Regions from separate parts of the Kitasatospora sp. NPDC052896 genome, predicted to be linked through region 2. Evidence: riboswitches for the same ligand, from Rfam matches in the RefSeq annotation. Region 2 holds a riboswitch; each other region holds the start of a gene.

Region 1 (4,274 bases), on a different contig from region 2:
TGCTGTTCGGAGCCTCGTTCACGGTCCTGGGCGACCTGCTGGCCCGCACCGTCGTCGCTCCCCAGGAGATGCCCATCGGCGTCATCACCGCCTTCATCGGCGCACCGGTGCTGATCGTGCTGATCCGGCGCCGCCCCTACCTGTACGGAGCCGACCAGTGAGCCTGGAACTGGTCGGACTGTGTGTGGACGTCGCGGGCCGGCGCGTCGTCACCGACGTGGACCTCACCGTTCCCGACGGGCACCTGGTCGGCCTGCTCGGCCCCAACGGCAGCGGGAAGTCGACCCTGCTCAAGACGCTCTACCGGGTCAACCGACCCGCGGCGGGAAGGGCACTGCTCGACGGCACGGACCTGCTGGCGCTGCCGCCCAGGCAGGCCGCCCGGCGCGTCGCCGTGATCGCCCAGGAGTCCAGCGTCGAATTCGACTTCACCGTCCTGGAGATGGTGATGATCGGCCGCACTCCCCACAAGCGCGCCTTCGACCGCGACGACCGGGCCGACCTGACAGCGGTGGAACACGCCATCGAGCGGGTCGGCTGCGCGCACCTGGCCGGCCGCAGCTTCAACACCCTGTCCGGCGGCGAGAAGCAGCGGGTCCTGATCGCCCGTGCCATCGCCCAGAACGCGGACCACCTGATCCTGGACGAGCCGACCAACCATCTCGACATCCGCTACCAGGTGGAGGTCCTGGAGCTGGTCGCCGGACTCGGCGTCACGGTCCTGGCCGCGCTGCACGACCTGAGCCTGGCCGCGCTGTTCTGCGACAGTGTCCACCTCCTGGCCCGGGGACGGATCATCGCCGGCGGCCCGCCCGCGCAGGTGATCACCACGGACCTGGTGCGGCTCGCCTACGGCGCGGACGTCCTGATCGTCGATCACCCCGAGACCGGGACCCCACACCTCATCCCGCGCCGCTCCCGCCGGCCGCACCCCATCCCCCCGGCCATCGAGCCCCCGCTCAACTCCAAGCCCGGGCAAGCCCCCTGACCGAAAGGCACACCATGGCCCAGCCCCGTGCTCCCCGCCCCCGTCGCTCCCCCGTCCGAACGCGCCTCCCGCGAGCGGCCGCTCTCGCCGCGTCGGCCGTGGTGCTCAGCGGTGTCCTCACCGGCTGCGGCGGCCCCGCCACCACGGGGGACGCCGCCCGGTCCACAACTCCCGCCGCCCCGGGTGACGGTGGCTACCCCGTCACGGTGACCAACTGCGGCACCCGGATCACCTTCACCAAGGCACCCACCCGTGCCGTGTCCAACGACATCAACACCACCGAGGACATGCTCGCCCTGGGCCTGGAGTCGCACATGGTCGGCGACTTCGGCGTCAACGGCGACGGCCCGGACGGCAAGCCCGTTCCGCAGCAGTACCAGACGGCCTTCCGCACGGTCCCCAGCATCTCCCCGTCCTACTTCACCCTCGAACCGCTGGTCGGCCTCCACCCGGACTTCCTGTTCGCCGGCTGGAACTACGGCCTGCACACCGGGACCGACCTCACCCCCGACGGCCTGGCCAAATTCGGCATCAAGACCCTCGCCCTCACCGAGTCCTGCGCCCACGTCCAGAGCGGAACCGGCTCCGTGAGCATCGACGACACCTACCGCGACCTCACCAACCTCGGCCAGATCTTCGGCACGCAGACCAGAGCCCGGCAGCTGGTCGACTCCATGAAGGCCGAGGTGACCGCGGCGCAGGCCAAGACGACCGGACTGGCCCCGGTCCGGGTCTTCGACTACGACAGCGGCCAGTCCGCACCGTTCACCGCGGGCGGGCTCGCCATGCCCGACGCCCTGATCCGACTGGGCGGCGGCACCAACGTCTTCGCCGGCCTCGAGCAGAGCTGGACCTCGGTCTCCTGGGAACAGGTCGCGGCCGCCGACCCGCAGTGCATCGTCATCAACGACTACGGCACCCCCACCGCCGAGCAGAAGCAGCAGTTCCTGGAGAGCAGCCCGATCACCCGGAACCTGACCGCGGTCAGGAACCACTGCTTCCTGACCCTGAGCTACGACCAGGTCACCCCCGGGCCCCGCAACGCGGAGGCCGTCACCGCCATCGCCCGCTGGCTCCACCCGGACGCCTTCGGCCTGCCCACCGACGGCGCATGAGCACCGGCGCCCCGGACCCCCGCACCCCGCCGACCGTGGACATCGTGCTGTGCCGGGGGTGCTGCTGTGGAAACGCCGCCAAGCGCCCCGACGTCGACCACGAAGCCCAGTTGGCCGCACTCTCCGCGACAGCCGACAGCCTCGCCCACGTCAGACTGCGCACCACGGACTGCCTGGGACCGTGCGAGCAGGCCAACGTCGTCGTGGTCCGCAGCCACGCGCGGCAACCCGACGGCCGGCGGAGCCGGCCCCTGTGGCTCGGCGGGCTGACCTCCGCGGACGACACCGCCGCCCTGTGCGAGTGGCTCCGACAGCCCGCCGCCGAGGCGGACCCGGCCACGCCACAAGCGCTCCCCCCAGGGCTCCAGGCGCTACGGATCCCGGCCCGCGGTCCCGACATCGCGGCTCGCGGCTCGTCGCGTGGGGGCGGCGAGTGACGTCGGACAGTGCGTCGGCGGAGGGCCGGAGTGTGCGCGCCGGCCCTCGTGCCTGGCCCCCATCAGGCCGCCGAAGTCACCCGCCCGGAAGCAGTGCTGACACCTCGCCACCGCGGTGCCCGTGACGATCGGTGTCTCCTCCGGCACCGGCGGGGTCCCATCCGGTGCCGGCCCCGCTCGTAGAGTTTGTCCGGCTCTTGACCTGCGCGAGCTTGAAGATGAACGAACCGCCTCACTAGGCTGGCCAGGTTGCAGCCGCCTGCTGTGACAGCGCGCCAGCAGCGAAGTCCGGTGTGAACCCGGCACTGTCCCGCAACGGTGATGCCCCTCACGGGGACGAGCCCGGTCGCCTGCCGTCGCGCCACGGATTCCCGCCTCGACGGAAGGACGGACCGCCCGGCCCCCGTGGGCCGACTCGGGTGCCGCCCTGCCCGGCGAGCATCCCGAGGAGGATGCCCATGAACACCCCGGCAACCCGGTTCAGATCGATCCGCGACGCGCTCCACCCCTCCGAGTGGGGACGCCTGGGCATGATGGCCCTGGTCATCCTCGCCCTCAACGGCTTCGGCTGGGGAATCTTCGTCCTCACCGTGCTGCCCCACCACTTCCACTACGACGGCCTCGGCGTCGGCATCGGCGTCGCCTTCACCGCCTGGACCCTGGGCGCGCGCCACGCCTTCGACGCCGACCACATCTCCGCCATCGACAACGTCACCCGCAAACTGATGGCCGACAAGAAGCGTCCGCTCGGCACCGGCTTCTTCTTCGCCATCGGCCACTCCACCATCATCTGTGTGGTCGGCATCGGCATCACCATCGCGGCCAAGGCCGTCTTCGGCGCGATGGTCGACCCCAACTCGACCTACGAGACCGTCGGCGGCGTGATCGGCACGGTCACCTCCGCCAGCTTCCTCTACCTCATCGCGCTGCTCAACCTCATCGTGCTGGCCGGCATCGCCAAGGTCTTCCGCTCGATGCGCCAGGGCACCTTCGACGAGGAGGAGCTCGAACGGCAGCTCCAGGCCCGCGGGTTGATGTGGCGCTTCTTCGGCCGCTTCATGCGCTCGATCAACCACACCTGGCAGATGTTCTTCGTCGGCCTGATCTTCGGCATCGGCTTCGACACCGCCACCGAGGTCGTGCTGCTCGCCGCCACCGCCTACGCCGCCACCGCCGGCCTGCCCTTCTACGCCGTCCTCGCGCTGCCCCTGCTCTTCGCCGGCGGCATGACGCTCTTCGACACCCTGGACGGCTGCTTCATGAACTTCGCCTACGGCTGGGCCTTCGCCAACCCGGTCCGCAAGGTGTACTACAACCTCGTCATCACCGGCCTGTCCATCGCCGCCGCCTTCCTGATCGGCACCATCGAGCTGCTCGGCGTCCTCACCTCCGAGCTCCACCTCAGCGGCCCGTTCTGGGACTTCATGGCGAACTTCGACATCAACAAGGCCGGCTTCGCCATCGCCGGACTCTTCGCCCTGACCTGGGTCGTCGCCCTGCTCTACTGGCGCTTCGGCAAGGTCGAGGCCCGCTGGACCACCCCGGCCGCCGCCTCGGCCGTGGAGGCCGAGGAACCGGCGTAACAGCACGTCCGTACGGGCCCGGCACGGGGTTCCACCGGCACACCGGCACACCGGCTCGCCGGCCCGCCCGGCCACGGACCACGGGCCGGCCGAGCTCCGGCGGGTGGGACCAGGCAGAATCCAGGTCATGCAGCACATCCTCATCATCGGC
Region 2 (4,274 bases):
GCGTCGGATCCGGCGCCCGGTTCGGTCAGGCAGTAGCTGCCGAGGTCCGCCGCCGAGCAGAGCCCGGGCAGCCATCGCCCGCGCTGCTCGTCGGTGCCGTACCGGTCGATCATCCAGGCGACCATGTTGTGGATGGAGAGGTAGGCGGCGATCGAGGGACAGCCGGTGGCCAGTGCCTCGAAGGCCACCACGCCGTCCAGCCGGGTGAGTTCGGAGCCGCCGACGTCCTCGCGGACGTAGACGCCGCCCAGGCCCAGCTCGGCCGCCTTGCGCAGGACGTCCAGCGGGAAGTGCTTGGCCTGGTCCCAGGCCACCGCGTCGGGGGCCAGGTACTCGTCGGCGAAGGCCCGGGTGGTCTCCGCGATGGCGAGTTGATCCTTCGTCAGGTCGTGCACGCTGCTCACTCCATCGTGGGGATGGTGAAGCTCGCGCCCTCCTTGACCCCCGAGGGCCAGCGCGAGGTGATGGTCCGGGTGCGGGTGTAGAAGCGGATCGAGTCCGGGCCGTGCTGGTTGAGGTCGCCGAAACCGGAGCGCTTCCAGCCGCCGAAGGTGTGGTAGGCGATCGGGACCGGGATCGGCACGTTCACCCCGACCATGCCGGTGTTCACCCGGCGGGCGAAGTCCCGGGCGGTGTCGCCGTCCCGGGTGAAGATGGCCACCCCGTTGCCGAACTCGTGCTCGCTGGGCAGGCGCAGCGCCTCCTCGTAGTCGGCCGCCCGCACCACCGAGAGCACCGGGCCGAAGATCTCCTCGCGGTGGATCCGCATGTCCGGGGTGACCCGGTCGAACAGCGAGGCGCCGAGGAAGTAGCCGTCCTCGTGGCCTTCGAGCCGGAAGTCCCTGCCGTCGACGACGAGTTCGGCACCCTCCTGGACCCCGAGGCCGATGTACTCGCGGACCCGGTCCAGCGCCTGCCGGGTGACCAGCGGGCCGAAGTCCGCGGCCGGGTCGTCCGAACGGCCGACCTTCAGGGCCGCGATCCGCTCGGTCAGCTTGGCCACCAGGGCGTCGGCGGTCTGCTCGCCCACCGGGACGGCGACCGAGATCGCCATGCAGCGCTCGCCGGCCGAGCCGTACCCGGCGCCGATCAGCGCGTCCGCGGCCTGATCGAGGTCGGCGTCCGGCATCACGATCATGTGGTTCTTCGCCCCGCCGAAGCACTGCGCCCGTTTCCCGTGGGCCGCGGCGGTGGCGTAGACGTACTGGGCGATCGGCGTGGAGCCGACGAACCCGACCGCCTGCACCCGCGGATCCTCCAGCAGGGTGTCGACGGCCTCCTTGTCGCCGTTGACCACGTTGAGCACCCCGGCCGGGAGCCCCGCCTCCAGGAAGAGCTCGGCCAGCCGCAGCGGCACCGAGGGGTCCCGCTCGGACGGCTTGAGGACGAAGGCGTTGCCGCAGGCGAGCGCGGGTGCCGCCTTCCAGAGCGGGATCATCGCGGGGAAGTTGAACGGGGTGATGCCGGCGACCACGCCCAGCGGCTGGCGCATCGAGTACACGTCTATGCCGCTGCCGGCGTTGTCGCTGTACTCGCCCTTCAGCAGGTGTGGGATCCCGGCGGCGAACTCCACCACCTCCAGCCCACGTTGCAGGTCGCCGTGGGCGTCGGCGACGGTCTTGCCGTGCTCGGCGGAGAGCAGCCGGGCGATCTCGTCCTTCTCCAGCTCGACCAGCTGCAGGAACCGCATCAGCACCCGGGCCCGGCGCTGCGGGTTCCAGGCGGCCCAGCCGACCTGCGCCTGCTCGGCGTCGGCGATCGCGGACTCCACCTCGGCGCGGCTCGCGAGCGGTACCCGGGCCTGGACCCGCCCGGTGTTGGGGTCGTAGACGTCGCCGAAGCGCCCGGAGGCACCGGGGATCCGCTTGCCGGCGATGAAATGGGTCAGTTCTCGGACCATCGGTTCCTTCTCTCGACAGGGGTGGGAGAGGAGGAATGGAGACCTCCTCCGGCGGCCCGGCGCACGGTGGTGCGGCGCGGGACCGACTCGGCGGAGGAGGTGAACGAACCCGTCAGGACCTGTTGTCCCGAAGGGCTTTCTGCACGGCACGGGTTGGGGCGGCGAACCGCGGGCACCCTGGAGTCATGCGTGTCGTCTCCATCCTCGTGGAAAGCACGAACCACCCGCGGCCGGTATCCTGACTCCCGGATCACCGCCCGCCCTCGGGCCTTCCCGGCTGGCTGCCAGTGGCCATGACTCCTGCGAGGACGAGCTCCCCGGTCACAGTGGCGGGACCGTGCCGGACTCACACCGGCTTCCCTGACACCGCGGACCTGTCACGACCATATAGTTGGACGTCCTAGTAAGTCCAGGGGCCACGCCTCTTCCGGCGGGAACGGTCGGGACCGAAGCAGCGCGGCGCGGGTGGTGCGGCGGGGTGGGGGAGTGGTCCGGGAGGGAGGGGCGGTAGCGGTCCCGGCAGACGCTCCCTCGGAGAGCGAACCAACTCGGCTTTCCCCCGCCCCGGGGTGGCGGTTGTGCATGCGTTCCTCGGCCTCATCGTGCGCTGCTCGTACGCCCCTTGCGCTTCCGTGCGCGGAGTGTGCCCCCGTGCTCCGGGCTCTCGCGACCCTCCACCCTGGGTGGTGCGAAGGAAGGGGGAGCACACGGATGCGACAACCCGAGCTGGTGACATGGCTCTTCGTCCCGTTGATGACCGCGACCGGGCTGCTCTGCCTGGTCCGGTGGCGCCTGGCCTCCCAACTGGCCGGTGAGGAGAGGCGGTTGGAGGCGTCCTCGGCACTCAAGGGGCTGGGCATGGCGGTGATGGCCCTCCCGGTCGGTACCGGCGTGGCCCTGCCCGAAGGCCTGTGGGTGGCCGTTCTCGTGCCGGCGGGCCTGTGGTCGGCGGCCGCCGCCGTGCGCTCCGCGGGCCATCGCCGGCACCATCTGGAGCACGCGGTCGGGCATCTGGCCATGGTTTACATGGCCGTCTCCATGGCTGGGCGGATGGCGAACGCGGCAGGTGCCATGCCGGCGATGCCGGGCATGGCACCTGTGGTGGGTGCCGCCTGGCTCACCGGTGCGCTGCTGGTCTTCTTCGGTGTCTGCGTGGTCGTCAGCTGCACCCGCCTGTTCGACTTCGCCGTGGCCCCGTCCGGTGCCCGACGGTACCGCGGAGTCGGGGTGCTGTGGTCGCCGCAGTGGCCCGAGGCGTGTCATCTGGTACTGGGCGTGGGCATGTTCACGATGCTGCTGGCGATGTAGGCCAGCGCAGCCGATCGTTGACGCGAGCGGCTGCGTGACCCGGCTGTCATCCGCGACGACCTCACCCTCGACGCCCTGGACCTCCACGTTCAGGACGTCGTCCCGCGTACTCCCGGCGTCCGCGGCCTGCTCGACAGGAGACCGGTTGGACCGGCCGGCGGATCCTCGCGCACGTCGGTGGCCCGCATCGCCCCGACGGGTCGACGCGGGCCACCGACGAAGTTCCTGCGGGGCCGCCGCTGGGCTACGCCGAGTTCGGCAAGGCGGTTCCCGTGCGACGACGATCAGGAGCTGCGCCAGACGACGCCGCGCTGCTCGTACTCCATGATGGACTCGACGCCGGTGGCGACGGATGATCCGCACTCGCGGGTGACCATCCAGAGTGCCAGGTCGATTCCGCTGGTGACACCGCCCGCGGTCACCAGGTTCCCGTCGTCAACGACTCGTGCGTCGATCACCTTGCCTCCCTGGGCGGCCAGCTCGGCCTTGGCGAGATGGTGCGTCGTGCACGGACGACCCTTGGTCAAGCCTGCTGCGGACAGCACCATGACGCCGGTGCAGACACCGGCGACGATGACTCCGGCCTGCTGTGCCCGTACAAGGTTCCGGTGGACATCCGGATTGTCGATCAGCTGGTCACCGCCACCCGGCACGATCAGAAGATCGGTGTCGGTGGGCTCCCACGCGGTCGGCACCGTGACCCTGGTGCCGAAGAAGCACGTCACCTCGCCAGGGGCCGACAGCCGCACCAGTGTCGTCTCCACCTGGCCACCCAGCCGCGCGGCATGCCCGAAGACGTCACGCGGCCCGATGAAGTCCTGCTCCTCCGCCCCGTCGTACACGAGGATCTGAACACGTAGAGGGACCGTCTCCGTCTCCTCTGTCGGTGAGGCCTCCGCTGCCGCTGCGGGCGCCGCGAAGGTCCCGACCGACGCGAGACCGCCAGTCGTGGCCAACACTTTCAGCAGGTTCCTGCGTTCCATCGGCCCATCTCCTGATCACTCGCTCGGTCTCCTGCCAAGCCGGCGCCGGCCTTCAGCGGGGGACGGCACGGTGGGACACCCCT
Region 3 (4,274 bases), on a different contig from region 2:
AGGGGTGACCCACCGCGTGCGGGGCCGGCCCCGGATCACAGGATCGGCGTCAGGAAGCGGCGCAGCGCCTCCTCGTAGCCGCGCGGATCGGCGTTCCAGAGCGCGGCGTGCCCGGCGTCGGGGACGGTCCGCAGGTTGACCAGCAGCGGGCGGTTGCGGGCCAGCCGCTGGGCGGCGCGGTACGGGGCGATCGGGTCCTGCGGGCTGTGCATCAGCAGGGTGGGCAGCCGCAGCTCGGCGCCCTCGGCGAGCTGGGCGAAGTCGGCGGTGTCCACCCCCGTCCGGCCGGCGGCCGCCCAGACGCCGAGCTCGGCCACCGCGGCGGGCTTGCCGGCCCGGGTCGCCCGGTTCCGCACCGAGGCCGCCAGGTCGAGCACCGGGGAGTCCAGCACCAGACCGGCCAGGTCGTCGCGGAAGTCCGAGCGGGCGGCGGTCTGCAGGACCATCGAAGCCCCCAGCGACCAGCCGTACAGCACGATCCGCCCGGCGCCGGCCTGCTTGGCGAACCGGATGGCGGCCTCGACGTCGTGCCACTCGGTCTCGCCGAAGTGGCCCAGCCCGTCGGGCGGGGGCGGCGCGCCCTGGTCGCCGCGGTAGCTGATCACCAGGGCCGGCAGGTTCAGCCGGTGCACGACCGGCAGCACGGGCAGCGCCTGCCGCCGGTCGGCCTGCGGTCCGTGCACGGCGATCACCCAGGTGCCGCGGACGGCCGGCAGGTACCAGGCGGGCAGCGGGCCCAGCTCGCCGTCGACCACCACGTCCATGGAGTCCAGGCCGCAGGACGAGACCGGGTCACCGCGCAGCACCCGCGGGGTCAGTTCGACGTCCGCGCTGTCGGCCGGGCCGCGGCCGGCGGTGAACTCCAGCCGGCGGGTCACGGTCCGCTGGTCGCCGCGCAGCACCGGGCCGACCACCGCGTGGCCGCCGGCCCACTCCAGCGCGTACCGGCCGCGGCGCAGGCTCTCGGTGGTCCGGGTGAGGGTGACCTCGTCGGCGCTGATCGACCGCACCCGCAGCGGCGGCTCCCCGGCCGCGGCGGGCTCGCCCCCGGCCCCCGGCTTCAGCGCGAGGTCGGACACCCGCCGCCCGAGCAGCAGCACGGCGACCCCCGCCGCGACGACGACAGCGGTGCCAGCGGCGACGACGGTTCCCCTACGCATGGCGCTCCCCGGGTGGTGAGTGGGTGACGCTCCCCAGTTCATCCCGTGAGCCGTGCGCCGGCCACCGCAACGCCGCCGTACGGGCAGCCTCCGCTACACCGGGAGGTCGGGGGCGGCGGTGGCGAGGAGGGCCCAGAAGCGGTGGTCGACGGGGGCGGCGGGGGGCCGGGGCTCCTCCGGGGCGGTGCCGCCCCAGTGGGAGGGGACCCGGTGTTCGGCCTGGAGGGCGGCCAGGACGCCGGCGAGGGCCTCGCGCGGGGCCGGGACCAGGCGGGCGACCGGCTTCAGCTGGGGCTGCCAGCGGCCGGCGACGCACTGGCGCAGGCACTGTTCCAGCTCCTCCTCGGCACCGGTGATCCGGACCAGGTCACGCAGCGTCAGACCGAGGGTCTCGGCGAGGGCGCGGGTCTCGTCGGCGTCGCCGGTCCAGCGTCCGGTGAGTTCGGCGTCGGCGTACGTCCGCGCGCCGACGCCGATCCGGGCGGCGGCCTGGTCCCGGCTCAGTTCGCGGGCGAGCCGGAAGTCGCGCAGCGAGGTCGGACGGACCCCCATCAGCTGTGCCACCGGGCACCAGAGCGCCCGGGCGAGTGCGATGAGCTCGGTCTCGCCGGGCCGGATCTCGCCGCTCTCCCAGCCGAGGACGTGAGCCGGCAGCAGCCGGACGCCGTGCGCGGCCATCGCCTCCGCCACCTGTTCGGGGGTCAGCCCGAGCCCGGCGCGGTGCGCCCGGGCGGCCTGCCGGGAGAACGGGACCGGGGCGGGGGCCGGGGAACTGCTGCGTCGCATGGGACGACGGTAGGGGCGCGGCCGAGCCCGCCCCCAGTCGCCGAACGCACGAAGCCGGGGAGCGGCCCCCGGCGGCGCCTTGGACGTATCACCAGCGCCGAGGCCGCGTCAGTGTCCGTTGCTCGGAGGTGGCGACGGTTCCGTCCGGTGTGATCAACCACTCCGGGGGCCCGGTTGACGCCCGGAACGGGCCCGTGATGGGATCCTTGGGCCAAACGGAGGCAAGCAGAGGAAGCCGGTGCGAATCCGGCGCGGTCCCGCCACTGTCACCGGGGAGTGCGTTCGAACGATGGTCACGGTGTCCCGCCACAGGGGCGTTGGAAGGCCCGGGCGCGCGTCCGTACCCGGGAGCCAGGAGACTCTCGCCCCCGCGACGTCGAGCCAGGGCGCGGACCCTGAGTGAGGACACGCACAGCATGCAGCCTGCTCCCCGGCCGGCACCGAGCGCCGTGGGGGTGCCGCTCCGTCAACCTCCCCGCGCCCGACGCCCGTACGCCACCGCGGCCGGCGGCTACGCGCTCGGCGCGGTCGCCGGTTACGCGGCCGACCTGCGGTTCGCCGACCCGCGCCGGGGTCACCCGGTGGCCGCCTTCGGCCGGGCCGCCGGCCGGCTGGAGCGCGCCCTCTGGCGCGACCACCGCGGCGCGGGGGCGCTGTACACCGCGCTCTGCGTGGGCGGTGTCACGGCCGCCGCGGTGACGGTGGAACGGCTGGTGGGACGGCGGGGCATCGCGGCGAGCGCCGCCACGGCGGCCGCCACCTGGACCGTGCTCGGCGGCACCTCGCTCACCCGCGAGGCCCGTACGATCGGCGCCGCCCTGCGCGCGGGCGACCTGACGGCGGCCCGGGAGCGCCTGCCCCACCTGTGCGGGCGCGACCCGAGCGCCCTGGACGAGCCGCAGCTGGCCCGCGCGGTGGTCGAGTCGGTGGCCGAGAACACCGCGGACGCCGTGGTCAACGCGCTGGTCTGGGGTGCCCTGGCGGGCGGCCCGGGCCTGCTGGCGTTCCGCGCGGTCAACACCCTGGACGCGATGGTGGGTCACCGGTCCCCCCGGCACCGGCGCTTCGGCTGGGCCTCGGCACGGCTGGACGACCTGGCCGGCTGGCCGGGCGCCCGGCTGACCGCGCTGCTCACGGTGGCCGCCGCGCCGCACCCGCGGACCGCCTGGCGGGTCTGGCGGCGGGACGGCTCGGCGCACCCGAGCCCGAACGCCGGCCAGGCCGAGTCGGCCTTCGCGGGCGCGCTCGGGGTCCGGCTCGGCGGCTCGCTGCGGTACGGGGAGAGGGTGGAGAACCGGCCGGTGCTGGGGGCGGAGTTGCGCCCGGTGGCCGTGGACGACATCGAGCGCGCCTGCCGGCTGTCGCGCCGGGTGGGCCTGTTGGCGCTGGCCGTGACGGTGGCCGGCCGCTGCGCGGGGCACCGGGTACGGGCGAGGGCGGCACGCGCCGCCAGGACGGGAGGTGGCAGCCGATGAGCAACGCACTGCTGGTCGCCGGGACGACGTCGGACGCGGGCAAGAGCGTGGTCACCGCCGGGATCTGCCGCTGGCTGGCCCGGCAGGGGGTGAGGGTCGCGCCGTTCAAGGCGCAGAACATGTCGCTCAACTCGATGGTCACCGCCGACGGCGCGGAGATCGGCCGGGCCCAGGTGATGCAGGCCGCCGCGGCCCGGGTGGAGCCCGAGGCGGCGATGAACCCGGTGCTGCTGAAGCCGGGCGCCGACGGCCGCAGCCAGGTGGTCCTGCTCGGCCACCCGATCGCGGAGGTCGGCGCGCTCGACTACCGAGAACGCAAACCCTTCCTGCTGGAAAAGGCCCTGGACTGCCTGGCCGACCTGCGCCGCCGCTTCGACGTGGTGATCTGCGAGGGCGCCGGCTCCCCCGCCGAGATCAACCTGCGCGACCGCGACATCGCCAACATGGGCCTGGCCCGGGCCGCCGACCTGCCGGTCGTGGTGGTCGGCGACATCGACCGCGGCGGGGTCTTCGCCGCGATGTACGGGACGCTGGCGCTGCTCTGCGCCGAGGACCAGCGGCTGGTGGCCGGCTGGCTGGTGAACAAGTTCCGCGGCGACGCCCGGCTGCTCGGGCCCGGCCTGGACATGCTGCACGAGCTGACCGGCCGTCCGGTGCTGGGCACCCTGCCGATGCTGGCGGGTCTCTGGCTGGACGCCGAGGACTCGCTCGACCTGTCCACCGCCGTCGAGCGCGCGGACGTCGCGGGCCCGTACGGCGCCGACGTGCTGCGGGTCGCCGTGCTGCGCTTCCCCCGGCTGTCCAACTTCACCGACCTGGACGCGCTCGCCCAGGAGCCCGGCGTGCTGGTCCG
Region 4 (4,274 bases), on a different contig from region 2:
GCCCCGGGCGGCCCGGGTTTCGGCGTACGCGGGGTGCTGCCCGAACTGCTCGGCCAGCTCGCTGGAGCGCTCGTAGGCGGTCAGCATGATCCGCTCGGAGATCAGCGTGGAGAGCTCCTTCGCCTCGGCCGAGTCGAAGTCGATCCGCAGCTGGAAGAAGACGTCCTGCAGGCCCATCACGCCCAGACCGACCGGCCGCCAACGGGAGTTGGAGGTACCGGCCTCGGTGGTCGGGTAGAAGTTGATGTCGATGACCCGGTCCAGGAAGGTGACCGCGGTGCGCACGGTGGCGTCCAGCCGGTCCCAGTCCATCGCGTTCAGCAGGTCACCGGCGGTGGCGCCGGCGGCCACGTGGGCACCCAGGTTGACCGAACCCAGGTTGCAGACCGCGGTCTCCGAGTCGTCGGTGACCTCCAGGATCTCGGTGCAGAGGTTGGAGGAGTGCACCGTCCGGCCGGGCAGCGCGGTCTGGTTGGCGGCGCGGTTGGCCGCGTCCTTGAAGGTCATCCAGCCGTTGCCGGTCTGCGCGAGGGTGCGCATCATCCGGGCGTACAGGGTCTGAGCCGGGATGGTGCGGACCGCCTTGCCGGCGGCCTCGGCCTTCCGGTACGCCTCGTCGAACTCCTCGCCCCACAGGTCGACCAGCTCGGGGACGTCGGCGGGGGAGAAGAGCGACCAGTCGGCGTTGGCGTTCACCCGGCGCATGAACTCGTCCGGGATCCAGTGCGCCAGGTTGAGGTTGTGCGTGCGGCGCGCCTCCTCGCCGGTGTTGTCGCGCAGCTCGAGGAACTCCTCGATGTCGGCGTGCCAGGTCTCCAGGTAGACGCAGGCCGCGCCCTTGCGCCGGCCGCCCTGGTTCACCGCGGCGACCGAGGAGTCCAGGGTGCGCAGGAACGGGACGATGCCGTTGGACTTGCCGTTGGTGCCGCGGATCAGCGAACCGCGCGAGCGGATCCGGGAGTAGGACAGGCCGATGCCGCCGGCGTGCTTGGACAGCCGGGCGATCTGCGCGTAACGCGAGTAGATCGAGTCCAGGTTGTCCAGCGGCGAGTCCAGCAGGTAGCAGGAGGACATCTGCGGGTGCCGGGTGCCGGAGTTGAACAGGGTCGGCGAGGACGGCAGGTAGGAGAGCGTGCTCATCAGCCGGTACAGCTCGGCCACCTCGGTGACCGACTCGGCGCTGTCGCCGACGGCCAGGCCGCAGGCGACCCGGAGCATGAACTGCTGCGGGGTCTCGATCACCTTGCGGGTGATCGGGTGGCGCAGCAGGTAGCGGGACTGCACGGTGCGCAGGCCGAAGTACTCGAAGCGGTCGTCGCCCCGGCGGTCGATCAGCGCGTCGAGCGCGGCGGCGTGCCGGGCCACGAAGTCGGCGGTGGTGTCGCCGATCAGGCCCTCGGTGTGGCCGACGGCGATCGAGGCGGCGAACGAGATCGCGCCCTGGCTGACGGCCTCGTCGGCGATCTCCTCGGCGAGCAGTCGGGCGGCCAGCTTCGAGTACTGCGGGTCCTCGGCGATCATCGACGCGGCGGCCTCCACGGCCAGCCCGCGCAGCTCCGCGAAGTCGGAGCCGGCGTGCCGGCCGCGCAGTGCGGCGGCGGCGACGTGGCCGGGGTCCACCTGGGGGAGGTCGCTGCTCCGGTCCGTCAGCGTCCGGAGGAGCGCGGCGCCGGGCTCCGACCGGTCGAGGGGGTCGGTGCTGGTTCCCTGGGCGGGCAGGGTGGCTGAGGCAGCGGTGGTCAAGGCGCTCTCTCCTGGCGACGGCGACGGACGGTGGGACGAACCGGACCGGGGCAGGGCAGGGGAGCTCGGCGCGGCCACCCGTACCCGGCGGCGCGCTGCGGCGGCATCCCCGGCCCACCCGCGAGGCCCGGACACAAGCTGGACGTGCTTCAAGGCCTCTGCGGGGAAGCCGTGTGGCACACCGTCGGCAGGTACTCGGACTCGCCGGCGCCTCGTGGGGGCGCCCGCTCACCGCTGCGGGGCAGTCCCGGACTCACACCGGGTTCCCCTGCGTCGACAGCGAGAGCGAGCATACATGTAGTGGTGGCTGATGGATGTAACACCCACATGTAGTGTGGCGTGGCGTGGCGGACTGGTGACGGAGGCGGGTTGGTGAGCCACCGCTTCGGACACGGATCGATTACCGGGCCGGGTGGACGGCCCGGTGCGGGCGGGCTGAGGGGGCGTCGGCGGGGATCCCGGCGTGTCAGCTCCCGGGGTGTCATAGGATCGTCGCCCGTGAGTGAAGGGGCGGGGGATTCGGGAGCGGGCTTCGGGTACCCGGGAGAGCCACCCGGCGTGCTGCCGGGCGCGCCGCCCGTCGTGGCCACCGCTCCGGTGGAGTACTGGACCGCGCTGGCCGACCGCTCGGCGGCCGAGGCTCGTCGCCGGGGCCGGCTGCGGGTGCTGCTGGGGGTGCTGGGCGTGCTCGTGGTGCTGGGCGGGGCCGGGGCGGCGGTGCTGCTCGCGAGGTCCCCGACCGCGCCTCGGGCGGCGGCCGTGGTGGCCGCGGGGGCTTCGACGGCGTCGGCGGACCCGACAACCCCGCTCTGGGACGCCGCCACCGACACCGCGCCGCTCTCCGCCGCCGGCCTGTTCCCCGAGCCGACCGTCACGGTGGCCGGCGCCACCTGGACCCGGGCCGCCGAGGTGGCCACCGAGCCGTGCTGGAAGGCCACCACCGGTGGGCTGGGCAACCTGCTCGCGGCCCAGGACTGCCGTCAGGTGATCAGGGCCAGCTACGCCACGGGGGACAGCGTGGTGACCCTGGGAGTCGCCGTCTTCGACCACCGGAGCCAGGCCGACGCCGCGTTCGCCGGCTTCCAGGGGCAGCTCCAGGGCCTGGCCGCGCCGGGCGCGGTGTCGTTCTGCACCGGTCCGGGCTGTGCCGGCACGCACGGCACGCTGGGCCGGTACGGCTATCTCACGGTCGAGGGCACGGTGAAGCCGGGCGGCGCGGCGCAGGACGCCACCGCCACGGCCGCCGCGCCGGCCTTCGACGCGTACCTGCGGACCCGCCTGCTGCAACGCGCGGCGGCGGCGGGCTGACCGGGCGCGCCGGTCAGAAGGCGAGGCTGTAGACCAACAGGTCGACCCCCGGGCGGACGCACCAGTCGCGCTCCGGAGTGCGCCGGAAACCGACCCGCTCGTAGATCCGGTGGGCGGCGGTCATCGCCGGGCGGGTGGAGAACGCCATGCCGGCCAGGCCGAGTTCGCGGCTGCGGGTGACGCAGGCCCGCACCAGGGCCTCGCCGACCCCGCGGCCGCGCGAGGCCGCGGCGGCGGCCAGCATCCGGATCTCGCCCTCCTCGGAGGTGGCGATGTCGGCCCACGGGTTGCCGCCGACCGCGAAGGTCACGCAACCGAGGACGCGCCCGGCCGCCCCGCGCGAGAGATCGGCGGGATCGACGGCCACGTACAGCTCGGCCTCGGCGGACCGCCGGCGGGCATCCCGCAGCAGTTCCACGTACGACCCGTCCGGTTGGGTGTGGCCGTCACCGACGAACGCTTCGACGGTGACCTCGCCGGCCTGTTCGAGGTCGGCTTCGAGGGCGGCGCGGATGACGATGTCCATCAGGTCAGTCTGCCAAGGCGCAGGTCGGAGCCGGCCGGAGGGTTCCCCCTCGGCCGGCCGGCGGCGGGTGGCGCGGTGGCGCGGTGGGCGGCGACGGGGGTGGGCGGCGACGGGGCGGTGGGTGCGCCGGTGCTCGGGGCCGGCTCAGCTCCGGCTGATCCGGAACACCGGAAACCCCGGGGCGATCCGCCGCAGTTCGGCCTCGGGGGCGTCGGCGTCCACCCCCTCGAAGTAGCCGCCGACCTGGGGCTGCCACCGCTCGAGGTAGGCGCGCAGCACCTCCGGCTTCTCGTCGTCCGCCAGCTCGGTGGCGCGGAACGCCTCGCTCCGGCGGCCCAGGCGTAGCTCGCCGGTGCCGGCGGCGCGCAGGTTGCGAACCCACTGGGTGTGGCCGCGCGGGGCGACCAGGTAGCGCTCGCCGTGGTGGCTGAGCGGGTTGACGGGGGTGGTGCGCCAATGTCCGCTCTTGCGCCCGCGCACTGCCAGCACCTGGGAGCCCCGGAGACTGAGGCCCAGCCCGGCGAGGCCGGCGACCAGACGGTTGCCGATCGCGGCGGCGCGGCTGCCGGAGGGGTCGAGGTAGCGCGGGCCGTCGGTCGGTGAGCCGTCGGTCGATGCCACGGGGGCTCCTTGGTGTGCGACGCGGGGCGGGGCGAGGCGAGGTGGGGCGGGGCGGGGCGTGGCGGTGGTGCAGTGG

What was found. Region 2 has a riboswitch for cobalamin ahead of ACIGXM_RS25740 (CoA-acylating methylmalonate-semialdehyde dehydrogenase). Riboswitches for the same ligand answer to the same signal wherever they lie in the genome.
Region 1: linked by a shared signal. The riboswitch ahead of ACIGXM_RS34440 (HoxN/HupN/NixA family nickel/cobalt transporter) and the one ahead of ACIGXM_RS25740 (CoA-acylating methylmalonate-semialdehyde dehydrogenase) in region 2 are both predicted to bind cobalamin.
Region 3: linked by a shared signal. The riboswitch ahead of ACIGXM_RS13765 (cobalamin biosynthesis protein) and the one ahead of ACIGXM_RS25740 (CoA-acylating methylmalonate-semialdehyde dehydrogenase) in region 2 are both predicted to bind cobalamin.
Region 4: linked by a shared signal. The riboswitch ahead of ACIGXM_RS07035 (ribonucleoside-diphosphate reductase subunit alpha) and the one ahead of ACIGXM_RS25740 (CoA-acylating methylmalonate-semialdehyde dehydrogenase) in region 2 are both predicted to bind cobalamin.

The regions. Positions count from the first base shown of each region.
Region 1 is NZ_JBITZU010000033.1:23,339-27,612, forward strand. It holds gene ACIGXM_RS34420 (FecCD family ABC transporter permease) at 1-161, shown strand, start outside; gene ACIGXM_RS34425 (ABC transporter ATP-binding protein) at 158-988, shown strand; gene ACIGXM_RS34430 (ABC transporter substrate-binding protein) at 1,087-2,103, shown strand; gene ACIGXM_RS34435 ((2Fe-2S) ferredoxin domain-containing protein) at 2,100-2,540, shown strand; cobalamin riboswitch at 2,776-2,913, shown strand; gene ACIGXM_RS34440 (HoxN/HupN/NixA family nickel/cobalt transporter) at 2,999-4,123, shown strand; gene cobF (precorrin-6A synthase (deacetylating)) at 4,251-4,274, shown strand, end outside.
Region 2 is NZ_JBITZU010000015.1:62,718-66,991, forward strand. It holds gene ACIGXM_RS25735 (acyl-CoA dehydrogenase family protein) at 1-404, opposite strand, end outside; gene ACIGXM_RS25740 (CoA-acylating methylmalonate-semialdehyde dehydrogenase) at 401-1,900, opposite strand; cobalamin riboswitch at 2,111-2,303, opposite strand; gene ACIGXM_RS25745 (DUF5134 domain-containing protein) at 2,612-3,208, shown strand; gene ACIGXM_RS25750 (DJ-1/PfpI family protein) at 3,493-4,191, opposite strand.
Region 3 is NZ_JBITZU010000005.1:238,443-242,716, reverse strand. It holds gene ACIGXM_RS13775 (alpha/beta hydrolase) at 36-1,160, opposite strand; gene ACIGXM_RS13770 (transcriptional regulator) at 1,254-1,946, opposite strand; cobalamin riboswitch at 2,174-2,308, shown strand; gene ACIGXM_RS13765 (cobalamin biosynthesis protein) at 2,363-3,421, shown strand; gene ACIGXM_RS13760 (cobyric acid synthase) at 3,418-4,274, shown strand, end outside.
Region 4 is NZ_JBITZU010000002.1:195,093-199,366, reverse strand. It holds gene ACIGXM_RS07035 (ribonucleoside-diphosphate reductase subunit alpha) at 1-1,719, opposite strand, end outside; cobalamin riboswitch at 1,912-2,053, opposite strand; gene ACIGXM_RS07030 (hypothetical protein) at 2,242-3,051, shown strand; gene ACIGXM_RS07025 (GNAT family N-acetyltransferase) at 3,065-3,577, opposite strand; gene ACIGXM_RS07020 (nitroreductase family deazaflavin-dependent oxidoreductase) at 3,722-4,126, opposite strand.